2 linked regions of the Nordella sp. HKS 07 genome follow. The main gene of each other region encodes a partner of the protein of the gene in region 2 in a complex. Links are inferred from orthologs where the notes say so. Each region holds a gene or a part of one and is shown on either strand. Other genes may lie near its edges. The genes, in order: uvrB and G5V57_RS31965.

Region 1 (14,385 bases), 6.5 Mb from region 2 along the record:
ACGCCTTCCGTGCCTATCAGGTCTTGCGCATGCCGCGTACCGAGCGGATCGTCCGGGAATCGCGCAAGCTCGGCAACATCTACCATGCCGCTGGCCCGCTACGGATTGCGCGCAACCTCGTTCTGCGCATGACCGATCCAGGTGATTTTCTGAAGCGCCTGGCCTGGGTCTACGACTTCGATCCGCTCGCCGCTTAATCCTCCGTTAACGGAAGATCACCATTTCGCCACAGGTCGGGCCCGAAGGACGCACAAACATCCCGCATATGAGCGGCCTCGAACGGCTTCGACCAACGGATGACGGGCATGCGGGTAAGACAGATCATGGAACGCTATCGCGATTTCGCGGCGCGCACGCATTTCGCGATGGGCCTCTTCGCTTTCGGCCTCGTTGCCGCGATCATCGTGCTGATGATCGTGAGCGCCGTTCCTTCGCAAGCAGGCTTCCTCGCCGCCGAGGCCAAGAACCTGGTCACCCTGGTGCCGTCGAGCGACACGCTGCTGGTCGCCACCGTGGCCCTGGTCTTCCTCGCCATCCTCGCGGTTAAGCTTCTGGAGCACCGGAACACCACCAGATAGACGGAGGGCCTCGCGGAACGAGGCTCGCCTGGCTTTAAGCCTGAGCGGGAGGGTTTCGTCACTATTTACCTCCGACGGTTACGATCATGTCCGATCGATGGCGGGAAGATGGCAGGCCGGCCGTGAGCTGGCGGGTTCATCGCAAATTCACCGCGGAACCGATGGAACTCCGGCAATCAAGTTTTCTGATGACGAGACAGGGGAATGGAAACTCACCCCGGGACGTAATAAGCTCGTATTCGTTCCCTGGAGGACAGACTATGAAGATTCATCTTGCCTTGGCCGCGATCGCCGCCCTGTCATTCGGCGTCGCCTCTTTCGTGCCGGCCTACGCGATGGGCGACGGCGGCAACAGCAGCGGAACCAGCTCCACCGTCAAGAAATGCAAGAAGGGCGAAGTGGTGAAGAGCGGCAAATGCGTGAAGGCAACTTCCGGCGTATTGCCCGATGAGGATCTTTATCAGCAGGGCCGCGCTTTGGCGCAGGCCGGCGAATATGACTGGGCGCTGATCGTGCTCGGCGCCGTCAGCAACAGGAACGATCCGCGCGTCCTCAATTATATAGGCTACAGCCATCGCAAATCCGGACGCCTGGACGAGGCTTTCGGCTACTATCACAAGGCAATCGCGATCGACCCCAATTTCGTCCTGGCGCGCGAATATCTGGGTGAGGGTTATGTGGCTGCCGGCCGCATCGATCTCGCCAAATCGCAATTGATCGAGATCGCCAATCGCTGCGGCACCACCTGCGAGGAGTATCAGGAACTCGCCGAACATATCGATGGCGGCGTGAACTGAGCGGCACGCGTAGGAATCGAAGCGGGCGCCCCTAGGGCAGGGCGCCCGCTTTGTTGTACCTGCCAATTGTCTGTTGCCCTCCCCAAAATGGGGATTGTGAGCGCCTCCGTATCACGTCAGTCTGATCGTAATTAGAGGGCTGAGATTCTAACTAACCCCATGTGCGAGCTGGGAAAAACCCGGCGGCGCGGTTTTGTGACCGCGCCCATGAGGCCGGGAGTAGTCGATGCATCGCCTGCCACAACCTAGACCGGCACTGCGCTTCGCTTTGCGCCATCTGCAATTTGTGGCCATGCTTACTCTTGCGGCGGGCCTTGGCATCCTGGTGACCAGGTTGTTCGCCCTGCCTTTCGGCAGCGCCATTCTTTTCCTTCCACTCATGCTTCTCGGAGCGTTGGGTGTAAGACGCGAGTTCCAAACGCCCTCTCTCACGGAACTCGCGTTCTATTCCTCCGCCTTCATCGCCGTTCTGCTGATCTGGCCGGGCGCGCATCTGGCGGTATCGGCCTATGAGGCCTCGGGCTTCGTGACCCTCGCGGCCTTCATGATCCTCGTTCTGGCGCTGGCGATCGTCCTCGGCGTGCTGGCCGAGAAGCTCTTCGCCGCGGGTGAAGATGATGCCTGAGCCCCGATTGGCGGCGGCTCACCCGCGCCGGAGACAATGCGGGCGCAGTTCCTGCGCATTGTCTCGCACATAGGCGACGATGCGGCGCCGCTTTTCCTGGCCGCGCGCCCCTTCCCCGCCACTGGCTTGGCCACGCTCGACGAGATCCGGCATCACCTGGGTGACGTGATCGTAGATGGATCGCCAGGTCTGCTTGACCGCATCGCGCGAGACGTCGAGTGTCCCGGCGATCTCCTCATCAGTCAGGCCGTCGATTGCCCTGACCAGCATGCGCTGCTCGCTGGCGGTGAAGCGGAAACGCGGCGGAAGATACGTGAAGACGGCCGAGACCGGCGTCGAAGGCGGCGTGTCGGCGACCATCTCGCGCTGGAAGCAATAGACCGCGCGCTTCGATGCCGCGCCCGCCGGCACCGGTTCCGCCGGTGGCTCGGCGTCGAGGTCGATACCCTTGTAGCGGCGGAAGCCGGCGCTCAGCGCCATCTGCTCATACATGATACCCGCTTCGACGATCATCGAGTTGAGATTGTAACCGCGATGGATGGACAGGAAGAAGGGCAAGAACACAGTCATGATTCGACGGCCCTCGGGCGAGGTGAAATCCATCGGCGTCTGAATGTAATCCAGCATCACCAGATCGAGCCCACGGTTGAGATTGCCCTGCGCTTGCCGGGCCCGATCGAGGAAGATATCCGTGGCCCCCTCGAGGCAGCGCTTGAGCAGCCAGTTGGTGAGGCACGGCCAGGGCTTGGCGAGATAGGACTTTTGAAACTCCGCTGACACGAAAGCCGACAGCGTCGCCGCGATGATGGTGCCTTCTCCCGTCGCGTCACAGTCCTCGATCAGCCCACCGACGAGCCGATCCTCCTCGAGAAGATCATTGATGACTTCAGCGAGGTTCCGGTCGAGCCTCTCATCGAGAGCCGTGATCTTGCGCATCAGGCGGGCGCAGGCCGCGCCGTCTCCGGGAAGAAGCATACGAGGCCGCAAGGCACGTGCTTGCTGTGTGCTCAAGGCTTTTCCTCTCTCTTCTCAATTCTCGCTCGCTACGTCCGCCTGTCAAGCCACGCCATGCACCAATTTCATGTCCACCATCGTTAACGGCATGGGACAAGTTGCGGCTGTGCCTATAAGAGGAACTCTATTCCCGAAAGGTCCCATGTCAGATAATTCCGCGTCATTGGCCGCGCGTCGGCCGCCATTCCTGATTCTGGTCGCGGTGAGCGCGATCGGCCCGCTGGCGCTCAACATTTTCATGCCGTCGATGCCGGGACTGCAGGCGACCTTCGGCGTCTCCTACGGCACGGTCCAGCTCACGCTCACGCTCTATCTGATCGGCCTCGCCGTCTGCCAGCTCTTCTATGGGCCGTTGTCGGACCGCTACGGTCGGCGGCCTCTTCTCCTCGCCGGCCTCGCATTGTTCGTCATCGCCAGCATCGCCTCGGCGCTCGCCACATCGATCGAGACGTTGATCGCGGCGCGTCTTGTGCAAGCGCTCGGCGGCGCTTCCGGCATCGTCCTGTCGCGCGCCATCGTGCGCGATCTCTATCAGGGCGAGAAGGCGGCGAGCGTGCTCGGCTACATCACCATGGCCTGGGTGCTGGCGCCGATGATCGCGCCGGCGATCGGCGGCTATCTCGATCAGCTTTGGGGTTTCCGCTCGAGTTTCGTGCTGCTGGCGCTCATCGGCGCAATCACATTGGTTGTTGCCTGGTTCACTCTGCATGAGACCCATTTCAACCGCCGCAGCGACGGTCGTCTGTGGCAAAGCGCACACTACGGCCGGATCTTCGCGTCACGCCAGTTTCGCGGTTATGCAACGTCGCTCGCTTTCGCGAGCGCGGTGTTCTTCACCTTCCTCGCCTTCGCACCCTTCCTCACGGTCAATATCATGGGCCGCTCGGCCGTCGAATATGGCCTGTGGTTCATTCTCGTGTCGCTCGGCTACATGGTGGGGAACTTCCTGTCGGGCCGCTATTCCGAGCTGATCGGCAACGACCGCATGGTGTTGTTCGGCAATCTCATGACGCTTCTGGGCGCGAGCCTGTGCCTGCTTCTGGCGCTCATGGGCATATTGACGCCGGTTGCCCTTTTCGCGCCTATGCTGCTCTGCGCGCTTGGCAACGGCCTCACCATTCCCAACGGCACGATCCGCGCCATCAGCACCGACCCCATGCTGGTCGGCACCGCGGCGGGACTGCTCGGCTTCCTGCAGATGGGCGTGAGTGCGGTGATCTCGCAGGGGGTAGGCTCGTTGCAGGACCAAAGCTTCATGATCGGTTACTGGACCCTGGCGATCTGCGCGGCCCTCGGCGCTCTCGCCCATCTCGCCATGATGGCAAAGCGCTAAAGCATCGGCCCGAGAAGCTTGTGGTCGGGCTTGACCCGACCATGCGCGCGGTTCCCGGACAAGCCGATGCTGAAAATCAAACAGATAGAGCGCCGAGGCGCCCGCGGCTAACTTAGCCAATCGAGCGACCACTTGGCGCCGTCGGTCTGGCGCATACGCTTGCACAATTCGGGCCCGAGCACGGCGAGTTCCTCCGCCAGCGGCCAGGGCGGATTGATCAGAATGAGCCCCGAACCTGCGAGTCCGCCCTCGGGCAACACCTGGCGCACCAGAAGCTCGGCCTTCAGCATCTTCGGCAATGCCAGCGCCTGCGCCTCCTTCACGAGACGATCCGACAATCCATCGCCCGTCACCGGATACCAGAGCGCGAAGGCGCCGGTGGCGAAGCGGCGGTAGCCGTCACGCAGCATCCGGATGGCGCGGTCCGCCTCGTCCTCTCGCTCATAGGGCGGGTCGATGAGGATGAAGCCGCGCCGCTCGGGCGGCGGCAGATGGGCCTTCACCGCGATTGCCGCGTCGCCCGCGGACAGGAACACACGCTTATCGCGCGCGGCAAAATCGGCCAACTTGCCGTGATCTTCCGGATGCAGCTCGTTCAACAGGATGCGATCGGTCTTGCGCAGGATATGAAGCGCAAAAGCGGGCGATCCCGGATAGTGCGACAGCGGCTGGCCCACCGCATTGACCGTGGCGATCGCGTCGCGCCAGGGCGCGATCAAGGCCTCGCAGTCCGTCGCGAGCGGAACGGCGTTGCCCGAGGGGTCATAGAAGCGCCCCACCCCGTCCTGCCATTCCAGGGTCTTGAGCGCCTCGTCACCCCACAGCGCATAGAGACCGGTGCCGGCATGCGCATCGAGAAACAGAAAGGGCTTGTCCTTCTTCTTGAGATGCAGGAAGGCCCGCATCATCACGATATGCTTGAGAACGTCGGCGTGGTTGCCGGCATGATAGACGTGGCGGTAGTTCATCGGTGTCTTCTAAAGCATGATCCGGAAAAGTGCGAAGCGGTTTTCCGAGAAGATCATGCGCAAACAAGAAGATAAAACGTGATGGCGACTCGTCCTAAAGCCATCACGCTTCTGCGCGCATCCGGGCGAAGTGGAATGATTTCGCCGACAAGGATTTCGCGCCGAACCTTGTCAATAGACGTAGACATGCTCGAGCTGCGCGCCACTCGGGCCGAGCCTGCGCACGACATCGCTCAGGATCGCCACCGGAACGGACAAACCGACGCGTTTGCCCCCCAGGCCGGCGAGATTCTTTGTCTCGAACAGAATCGGCGGCACGTCGTCGGGCGGCGTCCAGCTCTCCGGCGCTCTGAGCGAGATCAGGATGTTGCTGTTGCCGCCGATCTCCAGGAAGCTGGCGTCGGTGGCGCTGAGCTTCTGCACGATCTCGGTGAAGGGCTGAGAGCGCGGGAATTTGACCAGCTGGCTCCCGTCCCGGAAGGACCCGACCAGCTCGATGCGCCGGTCTATCGGCGCCGTGTCGAGGGGGAAGCCCGCGCATCAGCGCGTAGATCTCGAGGGGCGCCGGCTCATAGGCCGTGTCGGTACCGCCTCTCATCAGCCAGCCAACCGCCCCTTTCACGCCGAGCTCCGCCGAGACCGCGAAACGACGCTCGGCCTTGCGGACGGGACCCGGCCCCGCAAACGGCACCATCTTCCAGAATTCGTGGAGTCTCTCGGCAAAGGCGAATTCATACCAGGGCACCGTATTGAGCCACTGGCCATAGTCATGGGCGTATTTGCGCGCAAACAGGTCTTCGCCGGTGGGCGGTGAAGGTGCCACGAACTCGCTCAGCCGTCCGATCGTGTTCTCGTAGATGCCCTTGACGAGATATTCGACGGTATGGCCGATGCCGATCACATAGATCATCAGATGGGTGCCGAGGCTGAACTCATAGCGCGGCGCCACCAGGCTGTTCACGGCGCAATAGCTCGTCCAGAATTCGCCCACCGAGCGGAAATAGCTGAAGCCGCTGGGATAGTTCCTGCCGATATAATCGGCGAAATCCTGGGACGTGTAGACAGTGTACCATTCCGGGAAGCTCAGATAGGACATTTCCTCCGGAAAGCGGTAGCCCGGCAGGTCATCGAGCTTGGCCCGCGTCTCCGGCTCGATCACCGGCGTCGTCACGCTGCTGCCGCCGTCGGAAGTGCCCTGGCAGGCAAGGCCGATATAGGCCACGGGCGCCGCCAGGAATATGGCCAGCGCCAGGAGTGCCCGCTTGGTCTTACGCAATTTTGTCATGACGCGCCGACAATACAAAACCGGCATGGGCTGCGAAACCGCCAATCGCCGGATGCGGCAGATTGGCCGGATGCGGCACATGGCTCATCGCCGCAACGATCCCGAACAGCGCGAAACAGGTAAGGCCGAGCTTGCGGATGAGGGCCCACGGCCGGAGCGCCCTTGTCCGAATCGCTGACGGCTCAGCCCTCAGGACCTATCCTTGCGGGATGCTGCTGCTGCCATAATGCTGTCAGCAATGGCCGCCGCCTGCCCTTCCGGCCGGCCTCCGGCCATCCTATATTGGATCCATCATGGGACATTCACGACAGGAAGGCGGTTTCTCGGAAGCCCCGCAGAAGCCGCTGGAAGGCTTCCCCGAAATACCGACCGCTGACGCCTTGCGCCAGCGCCCGGATCCCCGTGCCGATATGACGGGCCCCCGGGTCGGGCTTGAAGTCCTCCGCCCGGAATTCGTGCCGAACGAGGTATTCACCCCCTACCGCCCGCCGCGGCCGGAGAAATCGGAAGGCGGCAATGCGCTCAGGATCGTCTCCGATTTCGAGCCGCGCGGCGACCAGCCGCAGGCCATTAGCGACCTCGTCGCCGGCGTCAATTCCGCGGATCGCGATCAGGTGCTGCTGGGTGTCACCGGCTCGGGCAAGACTTTCACGGTGGCCAAGGTCATCGAACAGACACAGCGTCCGGCGCTGGTGCTGGCGCCCAATAAGACATTGGCCGCCCAGCTCTATGGCGAGTTCAAAAGCTTCTTCCCCGACAACGCCGTCGAATATTTCGTCTCCTATTACGACTATTACCAGCCGGAAGCCTATGTTCCGCGCACCGACACCTATATCGAGAAGGAATCCTCGATCAACGAACAGATCGACCGCATGCGCCATTCGGCGACGCGGTCCCTTCTCGAGCGCGATGACGTCATCGTGGTCGCCTCTGTGTCGTGCATCTACGGCATCGGCGATGTCGAAACCTATTCCGCCATGACCTTCACGGTGAAGAAGAACGAGCGCATCGCCCAGCGCCAGCTTCTCGCCGATCTCGTGGCCCTCCACTACAAGCGCAATGATGGCAATTTCGTGCGCGGCACCTTCCGTGTGCGTGGCGATACCGTCGAGGTCTTCCCGTCGCATTTCGAGGACCGCGCCTGGCGGATCTCGCTCTTCGGCGATGAGGTCGAGGGCATCTCCGAATTCGATCCGCTGACCGGCCACAAAACGGCGGAGCTCGAGCAGATCAAGCTCTATGCCAATTCGCATTATGTGACGCCGAAGCCGACGCTCGAACAGGCCGCCGCGCGCATCAAGACCGATCTCAAGATCAGGCTCGATGAATTCAACGCGGCCGGGCGCCTCCTCGAGGCCCAGCGCCTCGAGCAGCGCGTATTGTTTGACCTCGAAATGATGATGGCGACCGGCTCCTGCGCCGGCATCGAAAACTATTCGCGCTATCTCACCGGCCGCCGGCCGGGCGAGCCGCCGCCGACCTTGTTCGAATATCTGCCCGACAACGCACTGGTCTTCGTCGACGAGAGCCACGTGAGCATCCCGCAATTGGGCGGCATGTTCCGCGGCGACTACAACCGCAAGGCGACCCTCGCCGAGTTCGGCTTCCGGCTGCCCTCCTGCATCGACAACCGGCCATTGCGCTTCGAGGAATGGGACGCGATGCGTCCGCAATCGGTCTATGTCTCGGCCACGCCCGGCTCATGGGAGATGAACCGGACCGGCGGCGTCTTCACCGAGCAGGTCATTCGTCCGACCGGCCTTATCGACCCGCCGGTCGAGATCCGTCCGGTGAAGAACCAGGTCGACGATCTCATCGCCGAATGCCGCGACATCGCCAAGAAGGGCTATCGCGCTTTGGTCACTGTGCTCACCAAGCGCATGGCCGAGGACCTGACCGAATACATGCATGAGCAAGGCATCCGCGTGCGCTACATGCATTCCGACATCGACACGCTGGAGCGCATCGAGATCATCCGCGATCTGCGCCTCGGCGTCTTCGACATATTGATCGGCATCAATCTTCTGCGCGAAGGCCTCGACATCCCGGAATGCGCGCTCGTCGCCATTCTCGATGCCGACAAGGAAGGCTTCCTGCGTTCGGAGACGTCGCTCATCCAGACCATCGGCCGCGCCGCGCGCAATGTCGACGGCAAGGTAGTCCTCTATGCCGACCGTGTGACGGGCTCGATGGAGCGCGCCATGGCCGAGACCAATCGGCGGCGCGAGAAGCAGCAGGCCTATAACGAGGCGAACGGCATCACGCCTGCGAGCATCAAGAAGAACATCGCCGACATCATGTCGTCGGTCTATGAGCAGGATCACGTCACCGTGGATTCGGGCCTCGCCGAGGACGGCGCCCCGCTGGTCGGCCACAATCTCGAGCGCGTCATCGCCGACATGGAAAAGCGCATGCGCGAGGCCGCCGCCAATCTCGAATTCGAGGAAGCCGCGCGGCTGCGCGACGAGGTCAAGCGCCTGCGCGATGTCGAACTCGCTGTGCTGGACGATCCGCTGGCGCGCGATCCGATGGACGAGCCGCGCCGCGGCAGATCCAACCTCAAGCCTGCCACCGCCGCCTGGCCCGATCCGAAGCCGGCGCGCCGACCCGGCTCCAAGGGCGGCCGGCCGGGTACGCGTACGTTCAAGAAGAGCGGAAGGTAGGCTTAGCCAAGCTAATTGGTAACTCTCTTGTCGCGGTGGAACTGAAGGCGTTCGGGATGCCTTTTTCGTCGACAGCCGTTATTTCCTTCGGTGAGCAAGGACGGACAGGTTGGACAGGCACAGCGCCCGGGCATATCCTGCGCCGCCCCGTAACATTTCGAGCGAGCTCACAATGCCTCCCGAAGCGGCCACACTCTCGACCATCGGCTTCGATGCCGACGACACGCTGTGGCAGAATGAGCAGTACTACCGGCTGACGGAGAAGCGCTTCGCCGCCTTGCTTGCCGACTATGCCGAGCCGGAGGCTCTGTCGAGCCGTCTGCTCGAGGCCGAGACGCGCAATCTCAAAGCCTATGGCTTCGGCATCAAGGGGTTCACCCTGTCGATGATCGAGACAGCCATCGAGGTGACGGAAGGCCGTGTACCCGCCAGCGTCATCCACCAGATTGTGGATGCCGGACGCGACCTCCTCAGCCACCCGATCGAGCCCTTGCCGCATGCCCGCGCCGTGCTGGAGCAATTGAGCGGCAGCTATCGCCTGATCCTTATCACCAAGGGTGATCTGTTCGACCAGGAGCGCAAGCTGGCCCAGTCGGGGCTGGGCGATTTCTTCAATGCGGTCGAGATTGTCAGTGACAAGTCGGCGGCGACTTATGAACGGATTTTCTCCCGCCACGGCGACGGCGCCGAACGCGCCATGATGGTAGGGAATTCCCTCAGATCCGACATTGTCCCCGCCATCAAGGCCGGTTGCTGGGGCGTCTATGTGCCGCACAGCCTGACCTGGGCGCTCGAGCAGGACGAAGCCCCGAGCGGACATCGGCGGTACCGCCATATCGAACATCTGGGCGAGCTCATGGATATCATCCGCGAGGCCAGGTGAGGCGGCCGCGACCTGCCCTGTTTTCGCCCCATCCGAGCGTCACTCTCCGTCAATCTTGCCCTCTGGGCTCATTTATGAGACATGGCGCCCGGCGCAGGGGTGAAGGAATTGGGAATGACTGATATTTCGAGATGGGGCCTGGTCGTGGCCGCCATGTTGGTTTTGACGGCCTGCAGTTCGCCGGACAAGAGCGGGATCAAGATCCTCAATAGCACCCAGACGCCCACCGCGGCAGGCGCTGCGCAGCCCGAGCCGATCCGCCTGCTCTCCGCCGAGGAGATCCGCTCCACTCTGATCGGCAAGAGCTGGCAATATACCCGCCCCGAATCGAGCGGCTTCATCACCTACAATGCCGACGGCTCGCTCAACTACCAGGACGACGTCAAGGGCGAGGGCCGCGGTACGTGGTCGGCGACGCAGGGTGAATTGTGCCAGAGCATTGTCGGCCAGCCGACCGAATGCAATCAGTTCAAGAGCACGGGCGATGCCTATCATGTCGGCAAGATCCGCCTTGTCGGCAGCTGACGATCACCAGCGCGTGATCGGGGCACGTAGCTGTCGGATTCCCGTCTGACGCGCTTAACTTGAAAAGCGATCACGTTTATCACTCCTATCACTTCGGTGCGTAACGAATTGAAGTGATCGTGATAAAAGAGGAGACCTCATGAGAAGCGGCATGAACAGGCGGCGCCTCCTGGCGGCGGGCGGCGCGGCACTGGCTGGACTTGTGGCAAAGGCGGCACAAGCCCAGCAGCAACTGGAACAATTCCGGCCCGGCAAAGACTACAACGATCTGATCACCTTCCCGCCGACCGACTTGATCAAGATCCCGAAGAAATTCCGCCGCCAGATCGTGCCCTATGAGGGCCGGCATTGGCCGGGAACGATCATCGTCAACACCGCTGAGCGGCATCTCTATCTCATTCTCGATGGCGGCCAGGCCATCCGCTATGGCGTCGGCGTCGGCCGCGAAGGCTTCCGCTGGGCCGGCCTCGCCGATGTCCAGCGCAAGGTCATGTGGCCGCGCTGGACGCCCCCGCCCGAGATGGTCGAGCGCGACCCCAATGCGGCGAAGTGGAAGGACGGCATGCCGGGTGGTCCCGACAATCCGCTGGGTGCGCGGGCGCTGTATCTCTTCCAGAACGGCCGTGACACGCTCTACCGCCTGCATGGCACCAATGCCCCGGAATCGATCGGCAAGGCCCTGTCGTCGGGCTGTATCCGGATGATCAATGAAGACGTGATCGAGCTCTATCGCCGCGCCCCGATCGGCTCGCGGGTCGTGGTCCTCGCCGAGGGCGTGTAGACCGGTGCAGCGCATCGCCGCCATCGCGATGCGTGGCCTCCTTGCCGGGGCTTGTAGGCTCCGGACAATCCAGCCCGATATTGCAGGAGATCTCAGCTCGATCCGGTGAGGAACGGATTGCTGCGGCGCTCTTCACCGATGGTGCTGGCCGGGCCATGACCGGGCAGGAAGGCGACATCATCGCCGAGCGGCAGGAGCTTGTCGCGGATCGAGGCGACAAGCGTCTCATGGTCGCCATAGGCAAAATCGGTGCGGCCGACCGATCCCTGGAACAGCACGTCGCCCATGAAGCAGAAGCGATGCGCGTTGTTGAACAGCACCACCGAGCCCGGCGTATGACCGGGGCACTCGAGAACCGCGAAATCCAGTGCGCCGACGGTGATCCTGTCACCTTCCTTGAGCCAGCGGTCGGGCGTGAAGGCCCGCGCTTCATAGCCATATTGGGCGCCGGATTTCGGCAGGCCGTCGAGCAGAAAAGCATCTTCCGTATGCGGACCTTCGATCGCGACCTTGAGCCGATCGCGCAATTCGGCCGCGCCGCCGGCATGATCGATGTGACCGTGGGTCAGCAGTATTTTCTCGACCACGACTTTCGATTGCTCGATGGCGTTGAGGATCACCTCGACATCGCCGCCGGGATCGACGACGGCGCCGATACGCGTGTCCTCGTTCCACACCAGCGAGCAGTTCTGCTGGAAGGGAGTGACGGGGATGATCATGATTTTGGGTCTTGTCATGGCCACAGTGCATAGCGGCGCCGGACGCTATGCGCAAGGCAGGGGGCTCCTCTTGCGGAAGTCCAATCGGAACCGCTAGAGGATCGGCCGGAGCAACCATTCCTTTCAGGAATCAGCAATGTCGGCGCCTTTGCCTTTCGCGCAGCGCTACCGGACGATTGTCGCCGCGATCGCGACCGTCGCTTCCTGTGACATCGCCATGGGTCTCACCTTGCAGATGCTGCCGCTCCTCATGGAGAAAAATCACGTTCCGGCCTGGATCATGGGGCTCAACGCCGCCATGTCGCCGCTCGGCATCATGCTGGCCGGTCCCTTCCTGCCGCGCATCGTGTCGCGCTTCGGTTCCAAGCACGTCGTCTACGTCAGCATCCTGCTTACCATCGCGACGCTCGCCGCCTTCAAGCTGTTTCCCAGCATCTGGGCATGGTTCGCCATCCGCTTCGTCTTCGGCCTGGCGGCCGGCACCTTGTTCACGGTGAGCGAAGCTTGGATCATGAGTGGCGCCGATCATGGCAATCGCGGCCGCGCCATGGGGCTCTATACGAGCGTTCTGGCGATCAGTTTTTCGGTCGGCCCCCTGATCATTCCCTTCACCGGCATCGACGGCTGGCTGCCCTGGCTGATCGGCATGGCTTGCGTCGGTATGAGCGCCGTGCCGCTCGCTTTCCTGCGCATCTCGGAGGACACCTTCCGGCATGAAGAAGGCGGTGGTGGCGGATTCTGGGCGTTCGTGCGCCGCGCGCCGCTTCTGCTTTTTGCCGTCGGCACCCTCACCTTCTTCGATGCCGTCATGCTGTCCTTCTTCCCGATTTTCGGCCTGCGCTCCGGACTGCCGGTCGAACAGGTCACCACCATTCTCGGCGTCTCCATCATCGGCAATGCATTGCTGCAACTCCCGATCGGGCTCCTCGCCGACAAATGGTCGAGGCTCGGTGTGATCCTCTCCTCGGCGATCATTACCGCGGTGCTCTCTTTGTCGCTGATCTGGACGATCCAGTCCTGGCTGATCTGGCCGGTCATGCTGATTCTGGGCACCACGGCCTATGCCATCTACACCATCGCCCTGACCATTCTCGGTGATCATTTCAAGGGGCCCGATCTCATCGCCGGAAGCGCTGCCTTCGCCGCCATGTGGGGCATTGGCGGCATATTGGGCCCGCCGATCGCCGGAGCTGCGACCGACGCCTTCGGCATCGTCTCCATTCCGGTGACCGTCACCCTCATCTACATCATCCTGCTGGCAGGCCTCGTTCTGTCACGCGGCCGGCTCGTGCAAGGGGTCGCGCATGGATAGGCAGCGCTGGATCAATCTCTTCGCCGCCATCGCCGCGATCACCGTTTTCGGCTTCGCGCTCGGCCTCATGTTTCCGCTGCTCTCCCTCGTCATGGAGAAGCACGGCGTGCCGCCGCAGACGATCGGCTACAACACCGCGATGCATCCCTTCGGCATCCTTGTCGCGGGTTTCTTCGTGCCGCATTTGACGGCCCGCTTCGGGACCAAGCGGGTGGCGATCGCCGCCGCGCTCCTGACCGCAACGATGATTCTCGCTTATCCCTTCATGCCGATCTACTGGGCCTGGTTCGTGATGCGTTTCATCCAGGGCTTTGCCGTCGCAGCTCTCTTCACGGTAAGCGAAGCCTGGGTGGTTGAAGCAGCCGAGGGACCGGCGCGGTCGCGCATCATGGGCGTTTATACAGGCGTCCTGTCCTTGAGCTTTGGCCTGGGGCCGGTGCTGATCAGCTTCACCGGCGTCAATACCATCCTGCCTTTCCTCATCGGTGCGGGCTTCCTGGTCGCCAGCATGATCCCGATGTTCTTCTATCGCTCGACGGGAGCTTTCGCGACCGAGCCTGGAGAACGCCAGCTTTCCATCCTGGGTTTTTCCCGCCTCGCACCCATCCTGATCGGCGCGGTGGCCCTCTTCGCCGTCATCGATGCGGCTTATCTCGGCCTCATGCCTGTCTATGGCGTCAAGAAAGGGCTCAGTCAGGAAATGGCCGCCCTGATGCTGGCCGCTTTCATCGTCGGCAATGCTGTGCTGCAACTCCCCATTGGCTGGATCGCCGACCACTGGAGCAAGCGCGGCATGATGGTGGTCTGCGCCTTCACCACTGTAATCGGCAGCGCACTCATCCCGAGCGCCTTCGGCACCTGGATGATCTGGCCCGTGCTGGTCGTGACAGGAGCCGCCTCCG
Region 2 (14,392 bases):
ATGGGTGAGCGCCACGACGAAGTCGGCGCCCGCCTCGCGCAATTCCTTGGCCTTGGCGAGGCCGGTTTCCAGCGCGTCGGCGATCTTGAGATTGCCTGGACTCGAGGCATGGGCGCTTTCATCCGAGGTAAGCCCCACGATACCGATTTTAAGGGGGCCACGTTCGATCATCAGCGTGTCGGAGAAATTGGGGAGGAGCTTGCCATCGGGATCGCGGAGATTGGCGGCAAGGAGCGGAAACTTGGCCTCGGCCATGCGCTTCAGGAACACTTCCGGACCAAAGTCATATTCGTGATTGCCGGGAGTGAAGGCATCGGGCGGGGCGAGATTGGTGAGCATGATCGTGTGCTCGCCCTTGTCGAGGCCGGAAAGCAGGGAGGGGGAGATCATGTCGCCGGCATGGCCATAGACGACATGGCTGCCCTTGGCGCGTTCTGCCTTCACGACCGCATTGAGGCGGGCAAAACCGCCGCGCTCGCCTGAGCCTTCGAATTTGTCGATGTCATTGGTCTGAATGAAGGAGACGGTGACCTGCTCGGCGAAAGCCTGGGCCGAAAGAAAGAAGGCAAAGGCAGCGAAAACGGCAAGTCTGTGGAAGGCTCTCATAACGGAAGGCTCCAGACACACATGGTTGCGGGAGCGCCATTGGAAAGCATCTGTCCGCCTCACGCAAGGGTAAGGAAATAGTGCCGAAAGGTAATGGTGCGATGCAAAAAGACATCGCCTGAGTTTATGCGCTGTCAGCATGGCGTTTCTGCCCGTTCCTCGCGTTTTCTCTCCCATGCTGGCATTAAAGCGCTAATAGGGGCCGCTTTTCGATTGTGTCTGAACTGTGTTGGAATTGCGGTAAATATAGCAATTTCAATGTGATAAGATAAAGTCGACTAACTTGACGTGGTTGATTAATGATATGTGAACGATGATATGAGTTTATTGCATGTCTCGCATGCTGACCGGCCCTCTGGTGCAACGCAAGCGGGTCCTCATATAAGGTCCGTGCTTGTGCAATGCACAACAACATTAGTTAACACCACATCGGGTGCGATTGCCGAAGGGCCGTTGGTCCGGTGTGACGAAACAGGAGCTAGAAATGAACACGACGACTTTCAACCGCGAAACCAGCCGTAACGGCACTCGCATGATCCCCGATTTCCTGACCCGCGTTTCGAGCCGCGTCGTCAACTACGTGTCGCGCAGCCGCGCCGAGCGCCAGCTGCAGGCCCTGGACGACCGTCTCCTGGCCGATATCGGCATGCGCCGTTCGGAAATCCACCGGATGGTCTGGGGTAACTAAGGTTTCCGGCGCAGGTCCGAAGGACGTGCGCCAAGCCAGTTCCCGGCCGCTGCCTGCGGCACTGCCCAATTGACGCCCGCGACGGAAACGCCGCGGGCTTTTGCTTTTCAGGCGCCGATTTCTTTCCGAAAGGCTATTCGGGATCCGGTTTGTCTGAAAACCAGCGTCGCCCAATTGCCGAGCCTGATCGGGCTCTCGGGGATGAGGCCGCGATTGCGATAGGCGGCGCGCACCGCTTGTTCCTGATCGAGGGTGAGGCCGGACAGAATCAGGCTGCCGCCGGGCGCCAGGCTCGCGGCCAAGTCACCCGCCAGCGCTATCAGCGGCCGCGCCAGAATATTCGCGAAAATCAGATCATAGGGTGCTGAAGCGGCGATCCGCCGGTGCTTGAGGCCGGGCGCCGTGATCGCCGCAAGCAAGGGGCCGGCGCCGTTATTACGGGCATTGGCAAGGGTCACATCGACGGCGATGGGATCGATGTCGCTGGCGGTGACGGCGCGGCGCAAAGCCAGCGCGGCGGCAATCGCCAAAACCCCGGTGCCGCAGCCGACGTCGAGGATCCGCCTCGGGGCGCCGCGCTTCAACAGGTGGTCGAGCGCCAGGAGGCAGCCGGAGGTCGTGCCGTGATGGCCGGTGCCGAAGGCCGTACCGGCATCGATTTCGAGCGAGATGCCGCCCGCACGCCGGCGCTCGCGGTCATGCGAGCCATAGAGGAAGAATCGCCCGGCGACGACCGGCGCCAGGCCCTCGAGCGAGCGCCGCACCCAGTCGACATCGGGCAGGGCGTCGATGGAGAAGGCCTCCTCCAGCCCCAGATGGGGTTTCAGCATCGCGCCGGCGGCGCGGGCTTCCTTCTCTTCAGTGAAATAGGCTACGACATTCCAGAGCTTCGCCGCCTCGTCGGTCTCGTTGAGGGTGACGGCCGGCGGCGCCTCGTCCAGATTCTCGAGGAACGCCGCGAGCTCCACCGCGCGATCTTCCCGCAGATCGCCGATGGTGAGGGTGAACTCCATGCGACCCGCTATTCCGCCGCTTCGCGGGCGAGGAAGCCGCCTGACTGGCGGCGCCACAAATCGGCATAGAGGCCGCCTCTGCGCAGGAGCTCGTCATGCGAGCCTTCCTCAACGACGCGACCCTTGTCCATGACGACGAGCCGGTCCATGGCGGCGATGGTGGACAGCCGGTGGGCGACGGCAATGACGCTCTTGCCCTCCATGAGGCTGTAAAGGCTCTCCTGGATAGCCGCCTCGATTTCCGAGATCGAGCGCGCTCGTCGCCTCGTCGAGAATCAGGATCGGCGCGTTCTTGAGCAGAACGCGGGCAATAGCGACACGCTGGCGCTGGCCGCCCGACAGTTTCACGCCGCGTTCGCCGACATGGGCGTCATAGGAGCGCCGGCCCTTGGGATCGACGAGCTGCGGGATGAACTCATCGGCATGCGCCCGCTTGGCTGCTTCAACGATTTCCTCCATCGAGGCGTCGGGGCGGCCATAGGATATATTGTCCTTGACCGAGCGGTGCAGCAGCGAAGTGTCCTGGGTCACCATGCCGATCTGCTCACGCAGGCTCTCCTGGGTGACCCTGGCGATGTCCTGACCGTCGATGAGAATGCGGCCTTGGCGCAGGTCGTAGAAACGCAGCAGCAAGTTGACAAGCGTCGACTTACCGGCGCCGGAGCGGCCGACCAGTCCCACCTTTTCGCCGGGGGCTATGGTCAAAGTGAGGTTGTCGATGACCCCGCTCTTCTCGCGATCGGACGACTTGCCGTAGTTGAAGCCGATACTCTCGAACTTGATCTCACCCTTGGTCACGATGAGCGGCTGCGCATCCGGGACATCGACGAGGCTGCGTTCGCGCGCAATGGTCTCGATGCCGTCCTGGACGGTGCCGATATCCTCGAACAGACCCGCCACTTCCCACAGGATCCAATGCGCCATGCCCTGCATGCGCAGTACCAGGCCGACGGTGAAGGCGAGCGCGCCCGTCGTCACCGCGTTGAGCGACCACAGCCAGATGGTGAGTGCGCCCGTCGAGAAGAGGAGGAGGGCGTTCAATATATTGAGCGCCACTGTCATGCGCGTGGTGGTGCGCAGCGAACTATAGACGGTGTCGAGCATGTGGCGCAGGCCATCGCGAGCGTAGAGATCCTCGCGGTCGGCATGGGCGAAGAGCTTGACGGTCGAGATATTCGTGTAGCTGTCGACGATGCGGCCGGTGACCATGGAGCGCGCATCGGCCTGCGCTTTCGACAATTTGCCGAGCAGCGGCACGAAATGACGCATGACCAGGAGATAGCCGACGAACCAGAGGACGAGCGGCACCGCAAGGCGCCAGTCGCTCGCCGCGAACATGACGACGGCGCCGGTAAAATAGACGCCGACATAGACCAGCACCTCGGTGATCTTCATCACCGTGTCGCGGGTGCCCAGCGCCGCCTGCATGACCTTGGTGGCGATGCGGCCCGCGAAGTCGTTCTGGAAGAAGTCGACGCTCTGGCGCAACACATAGCGATGCGCCAGCCAGCGGATACGCATAGCGAAGTTGCCGATGAGCCCCTGATGGACGACCGCCTCATACCAGAATTTGAGGATCGGCAGGACGAGCAGCACCAGCACCGACATGATGATGAGGCGGGTGCCGTGCACGTCCCAGAAAGTCGCGCGATCGGCGTTGTTGAGCCAATCGACGAGATTGCCGAGGAAGGAGAACAGCGCCACCTCGATCAGGGCGACCGCAGAGGCTAGGCCCGAGCAAACGAGGATCATCGGCCAGAATGGCCGCGTATAATGCCAGATGAAGCCCCACAGGGTACTGCCGGGCTGGGTCGGTTTCACAGACGGAAACGTATCGGTCCGGCTTTCCAGCCAGCTGAAAATACGCTCGAACACGGTTTTTGCTCCAAAGATGGAACGCTTCGCCTTTTGGGCTCCAGAAGCGTTCGGGCGGAAAGAGCTGCGACTCTCCCGAAAATCTTGGCCGTCTTATAGCGGAGCAAATTTGAAGAGGGAAGCGGGGGCCGGCGTGATCAAGTGATCGTCACGTCAAGAAACTCCGCCGCGCGGTGCGGCGGAGTTCCTTGTGGTAAATCCAAACAGACGCGTTACGGGTTGGTCGTGCCCTGGCCGGTGGTGCCGCCTTGCGGCGCGGGTGTTGCCGGCGCGGCCGGCTGCTCAGGGGCCGGAGCCGGAGCCGGAGCCGGAGCCGGAGCGGTGCTCTGGGGCTGCGTCGTCGTGTTGCCCTCAGGCTGGCTTGGCGTCGCCGGTTGCTCAGGAGTCACGGGGGCCGCCGGCGGTGTCGCGGGCTGCTCCGTCGTGGTATTTGTCGTGGGCGCAGGCGTATTGGAGCTGCCTCCCCACATGAAGAAGGCTGCGATCAGCGCCAGAACGACCAAGCCGCCGATGATCCACCCCGTGCTGCTGCTCGAGCCGCGACGGATTTCCGTATTATAGGTGACAGTCGGATCGACTTTTGGATCTGTCTTCGCGCGATACTGAGGGTTGGTATCCATTCTTGTCTCCCATCAAATGGATGATGCCTGTCAACGTGCGGCAAGGACTAAAGTTCCCAAATAGGTGAATTTAAAAGATCATATACTTCAGATAGTTAGGATGATTTTATCGATGTGCCGACACTTCGGAATGGGGCTCCGCCGACAATTGCGTGTCTGGCCCCCTGGCACACATGCTAACGAGGGGCCGCCATGGCCTCCCTACCGCGCATCGTCCCGCTCGTCGTCGCCTCAGCGCTGTTCATGGAGAATACAGATTCGACGGTGATCGCAACCGCGCTGCCGGCCATCGCCGCTGATCTGCATGTAGATCCGGTCATCCTGAAGCTCGCTTTCACCACCTCCTCCTGGCGTTGACCGTCTTCATTCCGGTCAGCGGCTGGTGCGCCGACCGGTTCGGCGCCCGCAACGTGTTTCGCGCCGCCATGACCGTCTTCACCGTGGGATCGATCGCCTGCGGTCTCTCGACTTCGCTCGAAGGCCTCATCGCGGCCAGGGCTCTGCAGGGCCTTGGTGGCGCCATGATGGTTCCGGTCGGGCGGCTGATCATTCTGAGGACAGTATCGAAGAGCGAGATGGTGAATGCGCTGGCGTTGCTCACCATTCCGGCGCTGCTCGGGCCGATCCTCGGCCCGCCGATCGGCGGCTTCATCACCACTTATTTCCACTGGCGCTGGATCTTCTTCATCAATATTCCCTTCGGGCTTCTCGGGCTGGTGCTGGCAACACTCTATATGCCGGATATCCGCGAGGAGGGGGTGCCGCCGCTCGACGCCAAAGGCTTCCTCCTGTCGGGTTTCGGGCTGTCGGCCCTGGTCTTCGGCGCGACGGTGTTCGGCCGCGACGTGCTGCCGGCGCATGGCGCGGAGATACTGATGGTCGTCGGCGCCATATTGACGGCAATTTATGTGCGGCATGCCAGGCGCACCGCCAATCCTATCCTCGACCTCAAGCTTCTCAACGTCGCGACCTTCCGGTCGGGCGTCATGGGCGGCAGCCTGTTCCGGATCGGCATCGGCGCCATTCCGTTTCTCCTGCCCTTGATGCTGCAGCTCGGCTTCAAGCTGACGCCATTCCAGTCGGGCAGCCTGACTTGCGCGGCGGCACTCGGCGCGCTCACCATGAAGTTCACCGCGGCGCGCATATTGAAGCGCTTCGGCTTTCGCAGCGTCCTCATCTGCAACGCGCTGATCAGCACGGTCTTCCTCGCCGCGCAGGGCCTGTTTACGCCGCAAACCCCGCATCTCCTGATCCTGGCGGTGCTGCTGGCCGGCGGCTTCTTCCGTTCCCTGCAGTTCACCTCCCTCAACGCGCTCTCCTATTCGGATATCCCGCCGCGTGAGATGGGCAAGGCGACGAGCTTCTATAGCGTGGCACAGCAGCTCTCGCTCGCGACCGGCGTCGTCTGCGCCGCCTCGGTGCTGGAAATCGCGCAATATCTGAGAGGTGATCTGACATTGACCGTGGAGGACTTCTCCTTCGCCTTCTTCACCGTGGCGATGATCAGCGTGCTCTCGGTGTTCTCGCATCTGAAACTCGCCAAGGATGCCGGTGCCGAGGTGTCGGGCAAAGCCGTGCTGGTCGAGAAATGAAACCCAGGCTCTTCATCATCACTGGTGCGATGGCGGCCGGCAAGTCGACCGTTGCTCAGCTCCTGGCCGAGAGCCTGCCGAAGTCCGTGCATCTGCGCGGTGATGTGTTCCGTCGCATGATTGTCACAGGCCGCGCCGAAATGGGACCGGTGCTCTCGGAGGAAGCCCTGTCGCAGCTCGCTCTGCGCCATCGGCTCGCCGGCGATGTGGCGCGTGCCTATCACGATGCCGGCTTCACCGTCGTCTATCAGGACATCCTGATCGGTGCGGCGCTGAGCCAGGCGGCGGAACGGCTCGCCGATCTCGATCCGACGATCATCGTGCTCAATCCCGGCGCCGAAACGCTGGCGAGGCGCGGGGCGGGTCGCTCCAAGCCGGGCTACAGCGACGGCTTTCCGCCGAACATCCTGGCCAATGCGCTTGAGCGGGAGACGCCACGGCTCGGCCTGTGGCTCGATACATCTCAAATGACCGCCGAAGAGGTGGTGGAGCGGATCCTCCGGTCCTAATCGAGTCGCTTCCGCAAACAGGCGATGCGCTCGACCTCGCTGAAGCCGTAAGCCTGGTGGGCGCCGAGGCTCGCCTCGTTCTCGATCTGCGTGTCGCTGGCCATCTCGGTAAAGCCGTTGGTCCTGGCCCAGTCTTCCGCTGCGGCGATGAGCAGGCGGCCTACATTCCGCCGGCGGGCACCTTGCGCCACATAGAGTCCCTCGACATAGGGAACCGGCGACGAGACGCAGCCCTCGGCATAGTTGCGCAAGGAGAGTTCGACAAAACCTACGTGACTGCCGTCTTGGGCGATGAAGGCGGCGGCGATCATCGGATCGCCGGCGAAATAGCCCTCGACATCGGTGAGAAGGGAAGGATCCTCGCCATAAAGGGCCGCCCGCATATCGCGCCAGGCGGCCTTGTCCTCAGGACGCGCGGGCCTGACGATGATATCCGCCATCAGGCCAGCTCGATGAAGGAATCGAGAACGCGCTTCTCGCCCGCCTTGTCGAAATCGATGGTGAGCTTGTTGCCGTCGACATGGCTGACGCGGCCATAGCCGAACTTCTGATGGAAGACTCTGGCGCCGCGGGCGATGTTCTTGCCCTCGGTCTCGCGCGCCACCAGCTGGCCCTCGATGATATGTGGCGACGATCGCATGGCCTCGCCCTTGGCGTAGGCGCGCTGGGCGCGCTGCCAGCCCGGCGTGTCGTAAGTGTTGGAGAAGGGCGTGGTGCGCTCCTCGAAGCGGCTCGTCCCATAGGAGCCGATGCCATAGCCGCCATAGGAATTGGCCATCGGCGCCACTTCGACATGCGCTTCCGGCAATTCGTCGATGAAGCGCGAGGGCAGGCTCGACTGCCAGAGATTGTGGACGCGGCGGTTCTGGGCGAAGGAAATGGTGGCGCGGCGCTTGGCGCGGGTGATGCCGACATAGGCCAGTCGGCGTTCCTCCTCGAGGCCGGCGCGGCCATTCTCGTCTAGCGAGCGCTGATGCGGGAAGAGGCCTTCCTCCCAGCCGGGCAGGAAGACCGTGCCGAATTCGAGGCCCTTGGCGGAGTGCAAGGTCATGATGTTGACCTTGTCCTCGCTGTTGTTGGCATCGGTGTCCATCACCAGCGCGATATGCTCGAGGAAGCCTGCCATGGTTTCGAACTCGCCCATAGAGCGGACAAGCTCTTTCAGGTTCTCGAGGCGGCCTTGCGCTTCCGGGCTCTTGTCGTTCTGCCACATGGTCGTGTAGCCGGACTCATCGAGTATGATCTCGGCAAGCTCGGTATGAGGCAGGCCCTGCAGCGTCTGGCGCCAGCGCGCGAAGGACTCGAGCAGCGTGCGCAAAGAGGTGCGCGTCTTGGCCGGCAACTCGTCGGTCTGGCTCAGAACTTCAGCGGCGCGGTAGAGCGAGACGCCGTCCTTGCGGGCATGCTCGTGCATGCGCTTGACGGACGTGTCACCGATACCGCGCTTCGGCACGTTGATAATGCGCTCGAAGGCGAGATCGTTGTCGGGCGAGGCCGTGATCTTGAAATAAGCGAGTGCATCGCGCACTTCCTGGCGCTCATAGAAGCGCGGACCGCCGACGACGCGATAGGGGACGCCCAATGTGATGAAGCGGTCTTCGAAAGCGCGCATCTGGAATGAGGCGCGCACCAGGATCGCCATGTCGTTGAGCTTCTCGCCCTTGCGCTGCAATTGCTCGATATCTTCGCCGATGGCGCGGGCTTCCTCATCGCCGTCCCAGTGCGAGCGCAAAGCGATCTGGTCGCCGTCGTCGCGCTCGCTCCTGAGCGTCTTGCCGAGGCGGCTCTCATTCTTGGCGATGAGGCCCGACGCGGCGCCGAGAATCTGCGGTGTCGAGCGGTAATTGCGCTCGAGCCTGATCACCTTGGCGCCGGGGAAATCCTTCTCAAAGCGCAGAATATTGTCGACCTCGGCGCCCCGCCAGCCATAGATCGACTGGTCGTCGTCGCCGACGCAGCAGATATTCCTGTGGCCCTGGGCGAGCAGCCTCAGCCACAGATATTGGGCGACATTGGTGTCCTGATACTCGTCGACCAGCATGTATTTGAAGCGGCGCTGATACTCCTTCAGGACGTCCGGATGGTCTTGGAATATATGCAGAACTTCAAGAAGAAGGTCGCCGAAATCGACGGCGTTCACGACCCGGAGCCTGGCCTGGTATTCGGCATAGAGCTCGGCGCCACGGCCATTGCCATAGGCATGGGCCTCGCCGGCGGGCACCTTGGCCGGGAGCAGGCCGCGATTCTTCCAGTTGTCGATGAGCGAAGCCAGCTGGCGGGCGGGCCAGCGCTTCTCGTCGATGCCGGAGGCCTCGATGATCTGCTTCAGAAGGCGGATCTGGTCGTCCGTATCGAGGATCGAGAAGCCGGATTTGAGACCGGCGAGTTCGGCATGGGAGCGCAGGATCTTGACGCCTATGGCGTGGAAGGTGCCGAGCCAGGTCATGCCCTCGACCACGCCGCCGATCAGATGGCCAATGCGCTCGCGCATCTCGCGCGCGGCCTTGTTGGTGAAGGTCACGCACAGGATCTGGCCCGGCCAGGCCCGGCCGGTGGCCAGGATATGGGCGAGCCTGGTGGTCAGGACACGGGTCTTGCCCGTGCCGGCACCCGCCAGCACCAAAAGAGGCCCGTCGGTTGTCTCGACCGCCGCGCGCTGTTCCGGATTGAGGCCTTTGAGATAGGGGGGCTCGGCCCCCGCCAGGGCGCGCGCCGACAAACCGCCGGGCCTCTGGGGCGGCGGGACTTCCTCGAAATCACCTAGATCAATGGGACGCGACGTCATGTTTAAAGGGTGCGAATCCTGAAGTTTCGCACCCTTATATAGCAACTCCGCGCTGGATCACGATGCGTTTGGACTGGGCTTGAATCGGTTGATTTTAGCCGCATCGGCCGATGCGCGCTAATGCAGGCAATTCGCCTTCTTGTCCTTGATATCCGCGAGGGCGGTCTGGACGCTGCGCCAGGCCTCGGCGGTGCGCTCGGCGCCGTATTTCACGCAAATGCGCTCATGGACCCGGGCCTCTTCACTCGCCTTCACGCCATGAATGACGAGAAGCTGGCGGGCGAATTCGATAATCGTTGCGTCCTGCATTTGCCGACCTCCCTTGTTTTGCGGTTGACGAGCGACTTATGGCTGGAGAATGAGACGATATTATTGCAGTGGCGGGGCACAACTGGATTTTTTGTTTCCGGCCAAACCGGTTTCGAAATGCCAACGGCGCGCAACCTGACTGGCGCGCCGACGCGCTTCGTTGACGAGCCGATGATCAGCTCACATGTGGCGACTGAATAGTCGTCAATGCAGACTGGATGCGACGCCAATTGGCGGCCGCCTCACTGTCGCCTTTCGCTTCGCAGGCATTGGCGCGCTGAGCGGCTTCCAGCACGGCCCTTTCGCCGCGCACTTCGTGGAGCTGACGGGCATAATCCAGGATTTCGAGAGCTTGCATGTGGGTGCTTCTCCGTATGTTGCGCCGTCCCTGGACGATGCAAAGGATCATGCGGAAATGCGCGCATAATGTGGCAGGGCCACTATTTTCTCGGGATGCCGATGCGATGGCCTATCTGCGGCGGCAACGGCAGTGCAGCATGGGCCTCACGCATCGCCTTGATGTTGGCGAGCACGTCAGGCGGGAACGGAGCCGACCTGCGGGTCGTCATGTCGACATGGATGATGATGAGCTCGCTGGTCGCGGCGATGAAGCCTTCACCGGCATGACGCATCTGCTCGAAATAATGAATGCGCTTGGCGTCATAATCGAGGAACTGGACATCGACGGTGACAGAATCACCGGCATGCAACTCGCGCAGGTAGGTGACATGCGCCTCGAGCGTGAAGAAGGAGCAGCTGGCCCGCTTCACATAAGCGGCACCGAGGCCGATGGCGTCGAAAACCTCGTCGCCTGCCCGGTCAAACAGCACATTGTAATAGGCCATGTTGAAATGGCCGTTATAGTCGGTCCATTCCGGCTCGATCTTGTGGGCGGAGCTTACGAAAGGGGCAGGGAAGGCCATCGTCTTTTCCGTGAATCCTGACTAAATGTCCCAGGTGGGCGCGGAACCGATAGCAGACACCCAGGACGGATGACAGATGATTAGGCGGAACAGTTCAGCCCAGGCGGTGGCCGAGATCAAAGCGATACTGGGCGACCGGCTCTCGACCGCCCAGGCGGTGCGCGAGCAGCATGGCAAGGACCAGACCTGGACGCCGGGCGCGCCGCCCGACGCGGTCGCGTTCGTCAAATCCACCGAAGAGGTGCAGCGCATCGTCTCGATCTGCGGCAATTACGAGACGCCGGTCATAGCCTTCGGCACCGGCACCTCGCTCGAAGGTCATTTCACCGCCCCGTTTGGCGGTATCTCGGTCGACCTGTCGGCCATGAACAGGGTGCTTGAAGTCAATGTCGAGGACCTCGATGCCCGGGTCGAGGCAGGGGTGACGCGCAAGGCGCTCAATACGCATCTGCGCGACCAGGGGTTGTTCTTCCCGATCGATCCCGGGGCCGATGCCAGCATCGGCGGCATGGCGGCGACACGGGCCTCCGGCACCAATGCGGTGCGCTACGGCACGATGCGGGAGAATGTCCTCAATCTCACCGCCGTCATGGCCAATGGCGAACTTGTCAGGACCGCCAGGCGGGCCAAGAAGTCGTCGGCCGGCTATGATCTCACCCGCCTCCTGGTGGGCTCGGAGGGGACACTCGGCATCATCACGGAAGTAGGGGTGAAGCTCTATGGCATCCCCGAATCGATCGCCGCCGGCGTGTGTCCGTTCCCCTCGATCGACGCCGCCTGCCGGGCGGTGATCCAGACCATTCAGCTCGGCATACCGGTGGCGCGCATCGAGCTCGTCGACGAGGAGCATGTGAAGGCCTTCAACGCCTATTCCAAGATCGACCTCAAAGTGGCGCCGACTTTGTTCCTCGAATTCCACGGCACCGAAGCCGGTACTCAGGAACAATCGCTGCTGTTCGCAGGTATCGCCGAGGAAATGGGCGGCGGGCCGTTCTCCTGGGCTACGAAGGAAGAGGATCGCCAGCGTCTCTGGCAGGCGCGCCATGACGCCTTCTGGGCCACCAAGGCGCTCGTGCCGGGCAAGGAGGCCTTCGCCACCGATGTGTGCGTGCCGATCTCCAGGCTCGCCGAATGCGTGAACGAGACCCAGGCCGATCTCAAGGCCAACGGGCTCTATGGTCCTATCGTCGGCCATGTCGGTGACGGCAATTTCCATGTGGTGCTCTATTGCGACCGCGCCGACGCCGAGGAGGTGGCGCGGGTGAAGGGCTTCTATGAGCGGCTCATCAAACGGGCGATCGCCATGGAGGGCACATCGACCGGGGAGCACGGGGTGGGCCGCGGCAAGATGGCCTTTCTCGAATTGGAGCATGGGGCCGAGGGCGTGGCCCTGATGCGGCAGATCAAGCAGGCGCTCGATCCCAAGAATATCCTTAACCCGGGCAAGATAGTCGCCTTATGATCGCCGTGTCCGTCTGCCATCCATAGCGGCAGCGACAGGTTGGACCGATATCGGTATGAAGCTCTGGAAATCGCCCGTTCTCTATTTCGGGATCGCCCTCGTTCTGGCGGTGGCGGCGGCCTTTGTCGCGCCCTTCGTTATCGACTGGGGCAGCTACCGGGTGGCGATCGAGAACTACGGCGGCAAGGTGACTGGCCGCCAGGTGAGGGTGGCGGGCGATATTTCCGGCCGGCTGTTTCCCTGGCCCAAGCTCACCCTCCACGATGTCAAAGTGGCCAATCCGCCTGGCGCCTCCGTCCCTGATTTCATCACGGCCGAGGAAGTGGATGTCCGCATGACGCTGGCCGGCCTCATCGGCGGCGAGATCCGGGTCGAGACAATCGATGTCATACGTCCGGTCATCGCCTTCGAGCGCCTCGCCACGGGTGAGGGCAACTGGCACCTCAAATCGCAGGCGCCAGCGAGCGAACTGCGACTCCTCGACCGGATCAGGCTCGATCAAATCACCGTGAGCGACGGCGTCGTGCATGTGATCGACAACCGGCGGGCCGGTCGGGCGACCATCACCAGAGTCAATGCGACGCTGGCGGCCCAGAATTTCGCGGGGCCGTGGCGCCTGCGCGGGGTCGCCGCCTATCACGAACGGCCGATCGACATCGCAGTCAATACCGGCGCCTGGACGCCCGACACGCCATTCAAATTCGGGTTCCGCATTGGCTCCGGCGACGGCTCGGGCCTCGTCTATCAGTTCGACGGCGCCAATGACGGTAGTCATGTGACCGGTGGCCTGCGCGTCCAGCCGGCGGCAAGCGTCGATGGGCGCAGCGACGCCGAGGGCCAACTGAGGCCGATGGAGATGACGGCGCAGGTAACGTCCGATTTCGACACGGTGGCGCTCGACAAGATCGAAATCTCGCCGCGCGACGGCAACACCGAGAGCGCCAATCTCCTCACCGGCAGCGCCGAGATCGCGCTCGGCACTAATGTGGCGCTGAAAGCCGATCTCAGAGCGACCCGCTTCGATCTTGACCAGGTTGCCGGCGCCAAGGCGAAGAGTCTGGTCCGCGAGGGCGGTGGCCTGGCACTGCTCGAAAACGCACTCGGGCTGATGCCGGACAATGTCGAAGTCGACGCCACGCTCGGCGTGACCTCGCTCGTGGTCGGCGGCGAGGCACTGGACAATGCGAGGCTCGCTTTCACGGCGAACCAGGAGGCGATCAGGATCGAGGAGCTGTCCGCCGGCATGCCCGGTCAAGCACGTGGGCTCTTCACCGGAACTTTCGTGGTGACCGACACCGGCCCGCAGCTTGCCGGCGACCTCGCCGGCGAGGCGGGAAGTCTGCGCGATTTCATATCCTGGGTTTGGCCCGAAGGGCGTGGCGAGATCGCCGAATTCTGGACCGGCAGCCGCGGCCGCTTCAAGCTGCAGACGCGCTTCGATGCGACATATGGGCAGCTCAGGCTGCAGGACCTCAACTATCAGATCGATGAATCGCAAGGCAAAGGCGCGCTCACGATCGGATTCGGCGAGCGTGCCGTAGTCGACATCAGGCTGGATGCGAGCGCCCTGGACATCGACAGCTTCGTGCCCAATGGCCTGGCAAGCGGCGGCTGGCTCGGTACCGCCGGCCTCCTGACACAATGGGCGGCCAGCCATGACCTGCGCCTGACGCTGCAATCGGGTGCCACCGCGCTCAATGGCGTCGATGCCCGCGACGTCATCGTCGACATCGCGGCTATTGACGGAAAAATTGATCTCAAGACCGTCGAGATCGGCAATGTCGGGGAGGCGCGGCTCGATATCACCGGTCTCCTGACACCGACGGCGAACGGCTATCAAGGTTCGATCGCCGCGGGCGTCACGGCGGAAGATCCGCGCAGCCTGCTGCAGCTTCTCGGGCTGCATCCGAAGAATGAAAGTCCGATCTGGGCCGAGGCGCTGGGCAAGACCAATCTCAACATCACGACCGATCTCAAGCCCGACGAAGAGGGACAGTCCGCGAATGTCCG

What was found.
Region 1: the proteins of G5V57_RS31965 (region 2) and uvrB are in contact, whole or in part, in a crystal structure (PDB 7EGT), measured with the Thermus thermophilus proteins. The link is inferred for Nordella sp. HKS 07 from one-to-one orthologs. Residues at the interface, in WP_096412145.1 of Thermus thermophilus: His654, Arg656, Phe657, Gln666, Asp668, Glu669, Lys680, Arg681, Leu682, Ser683, Lys685, Tyr686, Ala687; in WP_096411307.1 of Thermus thermophilus: Glu23, Leu25, Arg26, Asp27, Gly28, Glu29, Arg30, Phe31, Arg55, Glu326, Asp327, Phe328, Glu379, Ser382, Gln383, His398, Gly400, Arg401.

Annotation. Positions count from the first base shown.
Region 1 is NZ_CP049258.1:186,276-200,660, forward strand. Bases 6,574-9,578 are described here. They hold uvrB (excinuclease ABC subunit UvrB), read left to right. Parts: upstream 6,574-6,893; coding sequence 6,894-9,263; downstream 9,264-9,578. Other genes in these bases: G5V57_RS00890 (hypothetical protein), read right to left, coding at 6,574-6,600; G5V57_RS00900 (HAD family hydrolase), read left to right, coding at 9,436-9,578. In the rest of the region: G5V57_RS00855 (FAD-dependent monooxygenase), read left to right, coding at 1-197; G5V57_RS00860 (hypothetical protein), read left to right, coding at 306-578; G5V57_RS00865 (M48 family metallopeptidase), read left to right, coding at 839-1,375; G5V57_RS00870 (hypothetical protein), read left to right, coding at 1,602-2,000; G5V57_RS00875 (hypothetical protein), read right to left, coding at 2,019-2,975; G5V57_RS00880 (multidrug effflux MFS transporter), read left to right, coding at 3,157-4,347; G5V57_RS00885 (23S rRNA (adenine(2030)-N(6))-methyltransferase RlmJ), read right to left, coding at 4,455-5,315; more of G5V57_RS00890, read right to left, coding at 5,419-6,573; more of G5V57_RS00900, read left to right, coding at 9,579-10,146; G5V57_RS00905 (DUF995 domain-containing protein), read left to right, coding at 10,261-10,671; G5V57_RS00910 (L,D-transpeptidase), read left to right, coding at 10,823-11,452; G5V57_RS00915 (MBL fold metallo-hydrolase), read right to left, coding at 11,545-12,189; G5V57_RS00920 (MFS transporter), read left to right, coding at 12,308-13,483; G5V57_RS00925 (MFS transporter), read left to right, coding at 13,476-14,385. UniProt on the Escherichia coli protein: The UvrABC repair system catalyzes the recognition and processing of DNA lesions. A damage recognition complex composed of 2 UvrA and 2 UvrB subunits scans DNA for abnormalities.
Region 2 is NZ_CP049258.1:6,735,900-6,750,291, reverse strand. The notes cover bases 7,016-10,027. They hold G5V57_RS31965 (ATP-dependent helicase), read right to left. Parts: upstream 9,689-10,027; coding sequence 7,343-9,688; downstream 7,016-7,342. Other genes in these bases: G5V57_RS31960 (hypothetical protein), read right to left, coding at 9,806-9,997; G5V57_RS31970 (GNAT family N-acetyltransferase), read right to left, coding at 7,016-7,343. Also shown: G5V57_RS32005 (bifunctional UDP-sugar hydrolase/5'-nucleotidase), read right to left, coding at 1-606; G5V57_RS32000 (DUF1127 domain-containing protein), read left to right, coding at 1,091-1,294; G5V57_RS31995 (50S ribosomal protein L11 methyltransferase), read right to left, coding at 1,402-2,307; G5V57_RS31985 (hypothetical protein), read right to left, coding at 4,395-4,802; G5V57_RS31975 (AAA family ATPase), read left to right, coding at 6,391-6,903; more of G5V57_RS31970, read right to left, coding at 6,900-7,015; G5V57_RS31955 (hypothetical protein), read right to left, coding at 10,173-10,355; G5V57_RS31950 (thioesterase family protein), read right to left, coding at 10,438-10,920; G5V57_RS31945 (FAD-binding oxidoreductase), read left to right, coding at 10,997-12,382; G5V57_RS31940 (AsmA family protein), read left to right, coding at 12,438-14,392. UniProt on the Escherichia coli protein: A helicase with DNA-dependent ATPase activity. Unwinds DNA duplexes with 3'-5' polarity. Translocates on single-stranded DNA with 3'-5' polarity. Initiates unwinding more efficiently from a nicked substrate than double-stranded DNA.